One region of the Leclercia sp. genome, then DNA from elsewhere that is predicted to be linked to it. Evidence: predicted binding sites of a transcription regulator. Region 1 holds the regulator's gene; the other holds the start of a gene.

Region 1 (6,963 bases):
TGGCGTCAGCCAGGCCGGACGCACCGCTTCGATCGGATCGATGGACTCGCGCCACTCCGGCACACGGTGGTTGAGATAAGTCATCAGCGGCATAGGTTCGCCGAAGTTGACATACCCCTGGCCGAGGTTACGCAGCTTGCTCAGGCCGCGCAGCATCTGCAGCAGGCTCTCTTTCTCTTTGGTGGCACCGCGCAGCTCTTTGGCGTAGGTACCCACTTCCATCACGTGCTCGTAACCTATGTAGATTGGCACCAGGGTGATTGGACGCGTACCGCCGCGCAGCATCGCCTGAATGGTCATCGACAGGGTGCCGGTTTTCGGATCGAGCAGACGGCCGGTACGGGAGCGGCCGCCCTCCACGAAATATTCCACCGAGTAGCCGCGGCTGAACAGCTCGCCCAGATACTCGCGGAACACGGTGGAGTAGAGCTTGTTGCCTTTAAAGGTACGGCGAATAAAGAACGCACCCAGACGGCGGAAGATCGGGCCTGCCGGCCAGAAGTTGAGGTTGATACCCGCAGCGATGTGCGGCGGCACCAGCCCCTGATGATAGAGCACGTACGAGAGCAGCAGGTAGTCCATGTGGCTGCGGTGGCAGGGCACGTAGACAATCTCATGGCCGTCGTGGGCCAGCTGGCGCACGCGCTCGGCGTTGTGCACGTTGATCCCCTGATAGAGACGGTTCCAGGTAAAGCTCAGGATACGGTCGCTAAGGCGGATCATCTCGTAGGAGAAGTTGGCCGCAATCTCTTCCATCAGGGCGATGGCGTTTTGCTGCGCCTTCTCGTGGGAGATTTTTTTGCTACGCGCTTCGTCTTCGACGGCGCGGGCAATGGCCTTCGAGGCCAGCAGCTTATTAAACAGATCCTGACGGGCCGGCAGGCGCGGGCCTACCGCGGCCAGACGCTGACGGGCAAAGTGCATGCGCGCCACGCGTGCCAGCTTCTGGGCAATGGTCTTATCCGTACCGTGCTCATCGGCCATGCGACGCAGGGAGACTGACGGTGAAAAACGGACGAAGCTGTCGCGGCCAAGCCAGTTGACGGCGAAAAACTTCTGCACCCCGTTGAGCATGCGCAACGGCGGATTTTCCTCGCCTTTATCGCGCCCCGGACGACGACCAAACATCACCGACACGGGCACCATCTGCACGTCCAGCAGCGGGTTGCTGCGGTGCAGATCGAGGTAGTCATGGAACAGCTTGATCGACTCTTCTTTCGGCGTGTACCAGGTGAACACGCGAGGGCCACCGTGGATAAAGATGTAGCGCGGCAGCTGGGTGCCGTCGATCTCCAGCGGCTCCAGCGGATCGGGAAGATCGTGCGCCAGGCACTGGGCGCGCAGCGTCAGCAAGTCGGCCTTCGAGTTATAAGGCAAAACGTACATAATAGGACGCGAGGTATCGAGTCCCAGTTCCAGCGTCGGAACCGCCGGAATAGACTTGCTTTTTACCAGGACGCTTAATGGTAAATTAAGTAATTTGTAGTAAATTCGTGGCCAGCCAGACATAAACGATGTAAAGCCTCTGGTTAAAAATGCAATTGCGGCGCAAGGATAACAGAAAGCGCGCAAAATTTCTGTTGTTACCCGTCATACTTCCGGTGGCTGCGCCAGGCGCTTAACCCACCGTTTCTGACGCTATTTTCGAAGAAAGGTTTCTTTTAATGGCCAATAATACCACTGGGTTAACCCGAATCATTAAAGCTGCCGGCTATTCATGGAAGGGCATCCGTGCTGCCTGGATCAATGAAGCCGCATTTCGCCAGGAAGGGGTTGCGGTCGTCGCGGCGATTATCCTTGCCTGCTGGCTGGACGTTGATCCCATCACCCGCGTATTACTGATTGGCTCGGTGATGTTGGTGATGATAGTCGAAATTCTCAACAGTGCGATCGAGGCGGTCGTCGACCGTATCGGCACTGACTTTCACGAGCTCTCGGGCCGGGCAAAAGATATGGGCTCAGCCGCGGTGCTGATGGCGATTATCGTTGCGTTGTTTACCTGGGTCACGCTGCTTTGGGGACATTTACGATAAGCCTTCAGAAACCGAACAAGTCTCTGGTTTTTTATGCGGTTTGTGGTTCCAAAATCACCTTTAGCTGTATATACTCACAGCATAACTGTATATACACCCAGGGGGCGGAATGAAAGCGTTAACGACCAGGCAGCAAGAGGTGTTTGATCTCATTCGGGATCATATCGGCCAGACGGGTATGCCGCCGACGCGTGCAGAAATCGCGCAGCGTCTGGGCTTCCGTTCTCCAAATGCCGCCGAAGAGCACCTTAAGGCACTGGCGCGCAAGGGTGTGCTTGAGATTGTTTCCGGTGCGTCTCGCGGTATTCGTCTGCTGATTGAAGCCGAAGAGGGCCTGCCGCTCGTCGGTCGCGTTGCCGCGGGTGAACCGCTGCTGGCGCAACAGCACATTGAAGGCCATTATCAGGTCGATCCGGGCATGTTCAAACCGAGCGCAGATTTTCTGCTGCGCGTAAGCGGTATGTCCATGAAAGACATCGGCATTCTGGATGGCGATCTGCTGGCGGTACATAAAACGCAGGACGTGCGTAACGGTCAGGTCGTGGTGGCGCGCATCGATGATGAAGTGACCGTCAAGCGCCTGAAAAAGCAGGGCAACACCGTGCAGCTGCTGCCGGAAAACAGCGAGTTTTCCCCGATTGTTGTCGACCTGCGCGAAAATAACTTCTCCATCGAAGGGCTGGCGGTTGGCGTCATCCGCAACGGTGAATGGTTATAAATCCTTTCTGACAAACTGCGGCAGTGCCGCAGTTTGCTTTTCCTGCCTCTGGCGAACATTTTCATGTCTCTCCTGACTGCTTCAGACAAGGCGTTGTGGCGTCTTGCGCTTCCCATGATCGTCTCCAATATCAGCGTCCCTCTGCTTGGGCTGGTGGACACGGCTGTGATTGGTCATCTCGATTCCCCCGTTTATCTGGGCGGTGTCGCCATCGGCGCGACGGCAACCAGCTTCCTGTTTATGCTGCTGCTCTTTTTGCGCATGAGCACCACCGGCCTCACCGCGCAGGCCTATGGCGCGAAAGATCCGCTACGTCTGGCCCGCGCGCTGGTGCAGCCGCTGATCCTGGCCCTGGGTGCCGGGCTGCTGATTGTGCTGTTGCGCACGCCGCTTATCGATCTGGCGCTGCATATCGTTGGCGGCAGCGAGGCCGTGCTCCATCAGGCGCGGCGCTTCCTTGAGATCCGCTGGCTCAGCGCCCCGGCATCGCTGGCTAACCTGGTGCTGCTCGGCTGGCTGCTGGGGGTGCAGTATGCCCGGGCGCCGGTGATCCTGCTGGTGGTGGGTAACCTGCTCAACATCGTGCTGGATCTGTGGCTGGTGATGGGCCTGCAGATGAACGTGCAGGGGGCCGCGCTGGCGACCGCTATCGCAGAGTACGCCACTCTGATGATTGGCCTGTGGATGGTCTGGCGGGTGCTGGCCCTGCGTGGTATTTCGCTGGCGCTGCTGAAAACGAGCTGGCGGGGCAATATCCGCAAGCTGCTGGCCCTCAATCGCGACATCATGCTGCGCTCGCTGTTGCTACAGCTCTGCTTCGGGACGCTGACGGTAATGGGGGCACGGCTGGGGCCGGAGATCATCGCCGTTAACGCCGTGCTGATGACCCTGCTGACCTTTACCGCCTATGCGCTGGATGGCTTCGCTTATGCGGTCGAGGCACACTCCGGGCAGGCCTATGGCGCGCGGGAAAGCGGGCAACTGCGGGAAGTGTGGCGGGCGGCCTGCCGTCAGTCCGGCCTGGTGGCGCTGGCCTTTGCCCTCATCTATGCTCTGGCAGGCGATCACATTATTGCCCTGCTGACTTCACTGCCCGAGCTGCGCGCGCTGGCGAGCCACTATCTTATCTGGCAGGTGATCCTGCCGGTGGTAGGGGTCTGGTGCTATTTGCTGGATGGCATGTTTATCGGTGCCACCCGAGGGGCAGAGATGCGCAACAGTATGGCCGTGGCGGCCGCTGGATTTGGCCTGACGCTTTTCACCCTGCCGTGGCTGGGCAACCACGGTCTGTGGCTGGCCCTGACCGTGTTCCTGGCCCTGCGGGGGCTGTCTCTGGCCTGGATCTGGCACCGGCACTGGCGCAACGGCAGCTGGTTTTCATAGCGGCTTCGCCTGGCCGAACGGTAAAAGATTCCGAATAACAAACCGAACGCCGCAGGCTTATCTATAATTATTATCACGTCCAGCACGAAACGTATTTCAGGACGAACTTAACCTTAACGACCGAACGAAGAGGAATCGATGATGAATAAAGACCAAGTCGGCGGTAACTGGAAGCAATTTAAAGGTAAAGTAAAAGAACAGTGGGGCGACCTGACTGACGATGACATGACCGTCATCGAAGGTAAACGTGACCAACTGGTGGGTAAAATTCAGGAACGCTATGGTTATGAGAAAGACCAGGCAGAGAAAGAAGTTGGTGACTGGGAAACCCGTAACAACTATCGCTGGTAATTAACCTATACCCGCAGGTACACGGATGTACGCCCAGGGCGACCTTTCAGGTCGCCCATTTTTTTGTCCTCAGCGCGGCTTTTTCTTCAGCTGGATAGAGTGATCGTGCTGACAATTTTCCTGATGGCGGCAGGCTTCCACTTCAACGCAGTTACGGCACAGACCGTGCGCTTCAATCACGTTGTGGCGCAGGGCAAACCCCATCTTCGCCGCCAGGCTATGCATGATATCTTCCACCCCTTCCGCGCCTTCTTCCTTCACGCTGCCACAGCGGTCACAGATGAACATCGCTGAGGTATGGGTCGGCTGATCGAACAGATGACACAAAACGTAGCTGTTGGTCGATTCCACCTTATGCACAAAGCCCTGCTCGAGTAAGAAATCGAGCGCCCGATAGACGGTAGGCGGCTTGGCCTGCGGCTCGCTCTCGCGCAGCAGGTCGAGCAGGTCGTAGGCGCTGATCGCCCCGTTTTGCAGGCTCAGCAGACGCAACACTTCAAGGCGCTGCGGAGTCAGGCGCACATTGCGTTGCGCGCACAGCTTTTCGGCTTGCGCTAACAGTGCCTGCATTGTGGTCGTTTCCATTTTGCACCTCGAATGACGTGGAATAACAAACCGCCAGTTTACCATGTTCTGGCCTAAACGCCGAGATCCACCGGGTGTGCTACCCTGACGAAAAACCACAGGAGATGAAAAGATGAAAAGACCGGACTGCATTCGCCACTGGCGTGAAGTAGAAGGCGCCGACGACTCAACCTATCCCGACAGCACAGAGCGTTTCGCCATTGGCGCGCCGCTGGCCCGTGCGCTCGGGCTGGGCCGTCTCGGTATCCACCATGAACGCCTGCCGCCGGGACGTCGCACTTCCTATCCTCATGCCGAAAGCGACGAAGAGGAATTTATCTTTGTGCTCGAGGGATATCCCGAAGCCTGGATCAACGGTTATTTATGGAAACTGGAGCCGGGGGACAGCGTTGGTTTTCCTGCCGGAACGGGCGTGTGCCACACCTTTATTAATAATACCAGTGAAGAAGTGCGGTTATTAGTGGTGGGCGAAGCGAATAAAAAACATAACCGAATTTATTATCCGCTGAATGCGGTATATGCCGCCACTCGCGAAGATCGCTGGATCGATCATCCGCCGCAATTTTTTGGTCCGCATGATGGAAAACCAGGGCAAAAGTAATTTCTTGTTCTATACATACTTAAAGGAATAACAAAATCAACAACTTAATCTAATACTAAAGTTTAGATAAATTCGGCTCCTCATACTTTTTTCACAAAGGACGTATGCCCCTGCGCGGCGTTTAGCCGTCGGGGTTTATTCACCCAAAATAAGTCAGGTGTCCTGTGAAAATAATATTCAAATTTTCTGTGGCTGGAATTGCCACCGGTATTCTTTTGGCTAATCAGGCGGGAGCCGCAAATACCTGGACGGAAGCACGCGGCGATGCAATGGGTGGGACGGGCGTTGCGTCGGCGCATTATAGTAGCGGGGTGCTGATCAACCCGGCCCTGCTGGCAAAATCGAAAGCAGAAGATGACGTCGCCATTATATTCCCCTCGGTGGGGGCGCAAATCAGCGACAAAGACAATCTGCAGGACAAGATCGATGAAATCAGCGATGAGATCGGTGACGATCGCGAGATGATCGACGATCTGACCGTGGCGAGGATCCTGGCCGATCCGCAGGGTACGCTCGGTGAGCTTCAGAGTGCCGCAGGCAATCTGGCCGATCAGTTGGAGTTCCTCGAAGGCAAAACCGCACACGGCAACGCCGGGGCAGGGATAGCCGTCAGTATTCCGGGCTCGGGGCTGTCGCTGGCGTTTGTCGCTAAGGCCAATGCCCATGCGCGCATCAGCTCGGAGATCGATCAGCAGGATATTGATTTTCTGCGCCAGTTGCAGGGCAACGCAGGGATGACCAACCAGATGGCGCTGGGTGCGGCGCGAAATGGCAGCGACGTCATTACCCGCAACCTTAACTCCGTCGCCCTGGGCAGGGCAGCGATCGTTTCCGACTACGGCGTGGCGGTTGCCCGTCAGTTTGAGTTCAACGGCCTGCCGGTCTCGGTCGGCGTGACGCCTAAACTGCAGCAAACCTGGCTCTACAACTACACCACTTCAATCTATACCTACGACAGCGGCGACTTTAACAGCAGCCGCTACCGGAATGACGATACCAGTTTTAACGTCGATGTTGGCGTCGCGGTCGACTTCGGTGAATACTGGACGGTCGGCCTGAGCGGGCAAAACCTGTTCTCACGGGATATTGATACCAACGATATCCGCATCCTCAACGGGCGTACCGGGCAGGTGGTGAGCTATCAGGACACTTACCAGATCCGCCCCCTGGTCACGGCGGGGGTGGCCTGGCATACCGGCCTGCTCACCCTCAGCGCCGATGGCGATCTGACAGAAACCCGGGGCTTCAAAAGCGAAGATGACTCGCAATATGTCGGTGTAGGGGCAGAGGTC
Region 2 (6,963 bases), on a different contig from region 1:
TCTCAGCCAGCGGCTTCTCGAAAATAGGCTCACAGACCGTACGAATGGCGAACTCAAACTCTTCAACGTTGGTATCCGGCGGAACCCAGCCGGAATCGACGTGCAGCTCGGCCACTTTACGATAATCACGGTTGAAGAAGGCGATAAAGTTCTCGGCCAGATAGCGCTTATCTTCTTTGTTCAGCGAGCCGACGATACCGCAGTCGATGCCAATATACTGAGGATCTTCCGGATGCTCGTAGCTGACGAAGATATTGCCCGGGTGCATGTCGGCGTGGAAGAAGCTGTCGCGGAACACCTGAGTGAAGAAGACCTGCACGCCACGTTCGGCCAGCAGCTTCATGTTGGTACCCTGCTTTTCCAGGGTCGCGACGTCCGAGACCGGGATCCCGTAGATACGCTCCATCACCATCATGTCCTGGCTGCAGTAGTCGGAATAGACTTCCGGCACATACAGCATCGGGCTGTTTTCAAAGTTGCGGCGCAGCTGAATGGCGTTGGCCGATTCACGCAGCAGGTTCAGCTCATCAATCAGCGTCTTTTCATATTCGCGTACCACTTCCATCGGGCGCAGGCGGCGGCCATCCGGCAGCAGACGCGGCACCCAGCGGGCCAGGCGGTAGATGAGCTTCATGTCGGCTCTGATGATCGGCAGAATGTCCGGGCGGATCACCTTGATGACCACCTCTTTGCCATTCTCTTTCAGTCGTGCGGTATGAACCTGCGCAATGGAGGCCGAAGCCAGCGGCTGAATGTCGAAATCACCAAACCAGGTCTCAACCGGGATATCGCCCATCGCTTTTTCGATCTGCTGCTTTGCCAGCTTGCCATCGAACGGGGCAACTTTATCCTGTAGCATCGCCAGCTGATAGGCGATCATAGGCGGAAACAGGTCACGACGGGTGGAGAGCATCTGGCCGAACTTGATCCAGACAGGCCCCAGCTCCTGAAGCGCCAGACGCAGTCGCTCACCAAGCAGTTTGTCCTGATGGCGATTTGGCATCCAGAATAGCGTTCGCCGCCAGATACGCAGCGGCAGTGTGATGCGCATCCGGGGGATAAGCTCGTCGAGCCCGTAACTTAAAAAGGTGCGGATGATAAAGTAGAGGCGCCGAATTTCACCAGGCGTCATTTGCCCTCCAGTTTTTCAAGCCGTTTTGTCAGTGCATCAACCGAACGCGCAACCGCGGCGGTCTCTTCTGCGAACCATGCCGCTTCCAGCGGCCCCGGCGCCATGCGCCACTCCTCGGTCAGGACTTCTGCGGCATAGCGCTGCTGGCGCTGAAAACCCTTCTTCAGCAACGAGGCCCCGCCGCGCAGCACTTTACCGATCCCCTCGGCGGCAATATCGCCAGTCCAGGGTGCCAGCAGTTCAGCCGGGTCAAATTCGGCCAGATCGGCCAGCGCGACGAAATTTTGCACCACCTGGATGTCGCCTTCGACCTCCAGCTCGCCGCTGCGGATCAGGGCGGTAAGCTGCTGGCGATCGCGCAGTTTGGGCAGCGTGTTCATATGGGTGATGACGGAGCAGTCGGCCTCGCCTTCCCACTCCCCCAGCACATCGAGCTGACGCTCGCTGAACACCAGCACCAGCGGGGTCGAAAACTCTTTTAACACTACCCGCAGCACTTTGCCGTTCAGACGCTGACGCGCCGTTTTCAGCGCAGGAGACCGGTACAGAAAGGTATTCAGTACGTTTTCCACACCGGCTGTGATCAAGGGTTTAAACGGCATTTGCCACCTCCACTCAGAACTTATAACCGCGATGCAGCGCGACAACGCCTGCCGTCATGTTGAAGTAGTCAACATTGTCAAAGCCTGCATCCTGCATCATGGCTTTTAAGGTGTCCTGATTTGGGTGCATACGGATGGATTCAGCCAGGTAGCGATAGCTGTCTGCGTCGTTCGCCACCATTTCGCCAATGCGCGGCAGAATGTGGAACGAATAGGCGTCGTAGGCTTTGCTCAGCGGCTCGATAATCGGTTTCGAGAACTCCAGCACCAGCAGACGTCCACCCGGTTTCAGCACGCGGTACATGGAACGCAGCGCTTTCTCTTTATCGGTGACGTTACGCAGACCGAAAGAGATGGTGATGCAGTCAAAGGTGTTATCCGGAAAAGGCAGCGCTTCCGCGTTCGCCTGGACATACTCAACGTTGCCGACCACGCCGATATTGCGCAGCTTTTCACGACCCATTTTCAGCATGGAGTCGTTGATATCAGCCAGCACAACGCGGCCCGTTTCGCCTACCAGACGCGAGAATTTCGCTGTCAGGTCGCCGGTGCCGCCGGCCAGATCCAGCACGGTTTGTCCACGACGCACGCCGCTACAGTCAATAGTGAAGCGCTTCCACAAGCGATGAATGCCGAATGACATCAGGTCATTCATTACATCGTACTTCGCCGCCACGGAATGGAATACGTGGGCCACCATGTCAGCTTTCTGCGCTTTAGCGACAGTCTGAAAGCCAAAGTGCGTTGTGTCTTGTGAATCTTCAACCATCTCAGAGCCTGCTTATCAGTCAAATGTTTGAGAAGTGTAACAGATTGGGCGCATTTGCCCTACGATTCAACCACCCCGGAATAACGCTCCAGGGGGTCTGCCGACGCCTGCGCGTCTGCTAAGGTATTGTTTGTATTTTGAACTGGCTCGTCACTGCGCAGCCGGTACTCTTCATCCTGCGACGTAGCCTGTTCGACCAATTCCGGATTAATCTCGCGTTTTACTTCCACACCCAGGCTACGGAACGATTCGGCCTGCGCCAGCAAGTTGCCGCGCCCGGAGGCCAGCTTTTTCATCGCCTGACGGTAGTTATCCTGGGCGCGATCCAGGCTCTGCCCCACCGACGACATGTCATCGACGAACAGGCGCATTTTGTCATACAGCCGGCTGGCGCGATCGGCAATCTGCTGGGCATTGCGGCTCTGATGCTCATAGCGCCACAGATTAGCAATGGTGCGCAGCGCCACCAGCAGCGTGGTAGGGCTGACCAGCATGATGTTGTTTTTCAGCGCCTCGGAGATCAGCTCCGGCTGGCGGTCCAGCGCCAGTAAGAAGGCCGGTTCAACCGGGATAAACATGAGCACGTAATCAAGCGAACGCAGGCCGGGCAGCTGCTGATAGTCTTTGCGCCCCAGCAGGCGGATATGGTTACGCACCGAGGCGATATGCTCCTGCAGCGCCGACTCGCGGGTGTAGTCGTCTTCGGCGTTGAAGTAGCGCTCATAGGCCACCAGGGTCATTTTGGCGTCGATGACCACGTCCTTCTCCTGCGGCAGACGGACAATGACGTCGGGCTGCATCCGCGCGCGGGTCTCGGTTTCAATACTGACCTGGGTTTGATATTCGTGGCCCTCGCGCAGGCCAGAGGCCTCCAGCACGCGGGTCAGAACCACTTCGCCCCAGTTGCCCTGGGTTTTATTATCGCCTTTCAAGGCCTTAGTGAGGTTGATTGCCTCCTGCGCCATCTGGGCATTCAGCTGCTGGAGGTTGCGGATTTCATGGGCCAGCGTGTGCCGCTCCCGCGCCTCCTGGCCAAAGCTGTCCTGCACCTGACGACGAAAGCCGTCCAGCTGTTCGCGCAGGGGCGACAGCAGGCCGTTCAGGCTCTGGCGGTTTTGTTCATCGACGCGGCGGTTACTCTGCTCAAAAATACGGTTGGCGAGGTTTTCGAACTGCTCGCTCAGGCGCTGTTCGCTGTTCATCATCTGGCGAATTTTGTCTTCCGCATGCAGCTGGGTGGACTCCAGCCGGGTGGTGACTTCGCGCAGGTCGGCTTCCAGCGAGGTATTGATATCCCGCAAATTGCGCAGCTCGTTGTTGAGCAGCTCGCATTCGTCGCGCCAGTGTCCGCTCTGGGCTATGTTCTGTCGTAATGCACTGAGATCGGCCACCATCTCTTCACGTTCGGCAAGCTGATCGGCCTTCTGCTGCGCATGCTGATAGCTGGCGAACAACCAGCCCACGCCGACGCTGACCAGCGCAATAACGGCATAAAAAAGGATGGAAATATCCACGACGCCCCCTGCATCAAGGTATGACCCGCACAAAATAGAATTGTGCTGTATAAACGTCCAGTTTGAAAAGGGTTTTCTGCGAGGCGCTACGCAAAGAAAAAGGCCGAACAGGTCGGCCTTTGGCAAAGAAAAGGGGAAATTACAGCAGGCGGCGGGCCGCTTCCACCACGATTTTCACCGCGTGGCTTTCGGTCTGCTTCATGGTCTCGGCGTTCGGGATCTCTTGCTGGGTACGGTTAACAATCACACCCGCAACCATACCGGCACGCAGACCCTGGCTTGCGCACATGGTCAGCAGCGTGGCAGATTCCATTTCGTAGTTCATCACGCCCATAGACTGCCACTCTTCCATCGAGCCTTTGAAACGGCTGACTACGCGACCAGAGAAGGTATCGTAGCGCTCCTGGCCCGGGTAGAAGGTATCAGAGGAGGCGGTCACGCCAACGTGCGTGGTCGCACCAACGGATTTCGCGGCTTCCACCAGCGCGGTGGTGCATTCGAAATCGGCCACTGCCGGGAACTCCATTGGCGCAAAGTGCAGGCTCGCGCCGTCCAGACGCACGGACGCGGTAGTGACCAGCACATCGCCAACGTTGATGTGCGGCTGGATCGCACCGGTTGTACCGATACGCAGGAAAGTACGGATGCCCAGCTGCGCCAGCTCTTCAACGGCAATAGAGGTAGACGGGCCACCGATACCGGTAGAGCACACGATCACCGCTTTGCCATCCAGCTCTGCCCGCCAGGTCGTAAATTCGCGATGGGCTGCCAGCTTAACCGGCTTATCCATCAGCGCGGCGATCTTTTCCACACGCTCAGGATCGCCAGGGACGATAGCGAGCGTAGCCCCTTGTAAATCGTTTTTAGTGAGGCCGAGATGAAAAACATCAGACTTAGACATAGAAAACTCCTCTGTGGGTCAGTTTGTCAGCAGAAGCAAAGCGGTACTTTACCGAAGGAAGCGGCTTAGTTTCGTGACAGACATCACCATGAATAAAATTGATTGCAGTTAATTACCATGAAATAGTGATTAACATCACATTAACGAGTTATATCGTTATCTGTTGCACAAAAGATAGCCTGTTTCGGGCACTGTGGATTGTTAACCTGCGGACTATATTTACTTTTGCGCTAATTGGTACGGAGAATGCCATGACTGGAACATCTGGATTTGCCCCTGCTGCTGACCTGCAGACCTCAACCGTTGTCACCACTCCCGACGAGGCGATTACCGCCGGGGAAACCTCCATTCCGACTCAGGGCGATAATATGCCCGCTTACCATGCCCGGCCCAAAAATGCGCAAGGGGAATTGCCGATCGTCATCGTGATTCAGGAAATTTTTGGTGTACACGAGCATATTCGCGATCTCTGCCGTCGTCTGGCGCTGGAAGGCTATCTGGCCGTCGCGCCTGAGCTCTATTTCCGTCAGGGCGATCCGAACGATTACAACGACATTCCCACCCTGTTCAGCAATCTGGTAAGTAAAGTGCCGGACGCGCAGGTGCTGGCGGATCTCGACCATGTCGCCAACTGGGCGGCGCGCAACGGTGGCGATCCCCATCGTCTGCTGGCAACCGGCTTCTGCTGGGGCGGACGCATCAGCTGGCTGTATGCCGCGCACAACCCGCAGCTGAAAGCTGCCGTGGCGTGGTATGGCAAGCTGGTGGGCGAAAAGTCGCTGAATTCACCGAAGCATCCGGTCGATATTGCGACCGATTTGAACGCGCCCGTCCTCGGACTCTATGGCGCAGAAGATACCGGGATCCCGCTGGATACGGTAGAGACCATGCGTCATGCGCTGCGCGCGGCAAACGCAACGGCGGAAATTGTGGTTTATCCGGGAGCCGGACACGCCTTTAACGCCGATTATCGCCCGAGCTATCACGCGGAATCGGCCAAAGATGGCTGGCAGCGGATGCTGGCGTGGTTCCAGCAGTACGGCGCTAAAAAAGGTTAAGCGGCTCACATTTCGCTACGCAAAGTGAGGTGACTGTTTGACTTTTATACACAATCTGGACGATATAAAACCCACAGGCGTGTAACTACGATCCGTAGGCAAGACCTGAACCCCCTCTCCGTTTTCGAGCGGAGAGGGGGTTCAGGTCTTTTTTTTTGCTCTGGGGACAGGGGCCAGAACATGAACCACTTGCAAACAGCGCTGGAAATCATCGCCCAGGTCGGCGGTGCTGAGAATATCGAACATATCGAACACTGCTCGACCCGCTTGCGGCTGAGTCTGTACGACAATGGCAAAGTGAACGAAGCAGCGCTGGCAAAGGTCGACGGCGTGCTGGGCGTGCGCGTGAACGTGCAGTGCCAAGTGATTATTGGTCACGAAGTGGTGCAGGTCTTTGAGGCGGTGCGCTCACTGGTGGGTTCACCTCAGGCGGGCGGGCACCATGCGCCTGTCAAAACCAGCCGTGGGGCGCAAGTGGTCGATTTTGTGATCAGCGTTTTTCAGCCCCTGGTGCCTGCCATTGCCGGTGGCGGCGTCCTGAAATCGCTGCTGCTGTTGCTGGATGTGATGGGCTGGCTCAGCCGGGACAGTTCGACCTACAAGGTCCTGGATAATATCGGCTCCGCGCCGCTCTACTTTCTGCCTATTCTGGTGGCGATCACCACGGCGATGAAGCTAAAAGTGAACGTGCTGGTGGCCGTCTCGGCGGTTTCCGTAATGGTGCTGCCGGCAATGACCAAACAGCTGGCAGACGGGGCGGCGTTTATGTCGTTCGATCTGCGTAACGTGGCCTACGCCTCTCAGGTGTTTCCGGCGATTCTGTGCGTGCTTTTTTACGCCCAGACGGAGAAGTTGTTCAACCGCTACTCCCCCGGCGCGCTGCGCATTTTCCTCTCGCCGATGCTCTCACTGCTGGTGACGGTCCCGGTCACGCTGCTGATCCTGGGCCCGCTGGGTTACGAGCTGGGGGCTGGCCTGGCAACGGTG

The links. The regulator LexA, encoded in region 1, represses DNA repair genes until DNA is damaged. The targets are predictions, from matches to a motif close to TNCTGTATGTACATACAGNA.
Region 2: the regulator LexA is predicted to act here: its motif matches at 4,061-4,080, upstream of rmuC (DNA recombination protein RmuC).

What each region holds. Positions count from the first base shown of each region.
Region 1 is NZ_DAIQCE010000007.1:122,651-129,613, reverse strand. It holds gene plsB (glycerol-3-phosphate 1-O-acyltransferase PlsB) at 1-1,509, opposite strand, end outside; gene V7Q49_RS16790 (diacylglycerol kinase) at 1,665-2,033, shown strand; gene lexA (transcriptional repressor LexA) at 2,143-2,751, shown strand; gene dinF (MATE family efflux transporter DinF) at 2,815-4,134, shown strand; gene V7Q49_RS16775 (CsbD family protein) at 4,276-4,485, shown strand; gene zur (zinc uptake transcriptional repressor Zur) at 4,555-5,070, opposite strand; gene V7Q49_RS16765 (cupin domain-containing protein) at 5,183-5,671, shown strand; gene V7Q49_RS16760 (conjugal transfer protein TraF) at 5,836-6,963, shown strand, end outside.
Region 2 is NZ_DAIQCE010000014.1:65,274-72,236, reverse strand. It holds gene ubiB (ubiquinone biosynthesis regulatory protein kinase UbiB) at 1-1,132, opposite strand, end outside; gene ubiJ (ubiquinone biosynthesis protein UbiJ) at 1,129-1,734, opposite strand; gene ubiE (bifunctional demethylmenaquinone methyltransferase/2-methoxy-6-polyprenyl-1,4-benzoquinol methylase UbiE) at 1,748-2,503, opposite strand; gene rmuC (DNA recombination protein RmuC) at 2,563-4,017, opposite strand; gene udp (uridine phosphorylase) at 4,157-4,918, opposite strand; gene V7Q49_RS21150 (dienelactone hydrolase family protein) at 5,170-5,976, shown strand; gene V7Q49_RS21145 (beta-glucoside-specific PTS transporter subunit IIABC) at 6,157-6,963, shown strand, end outside.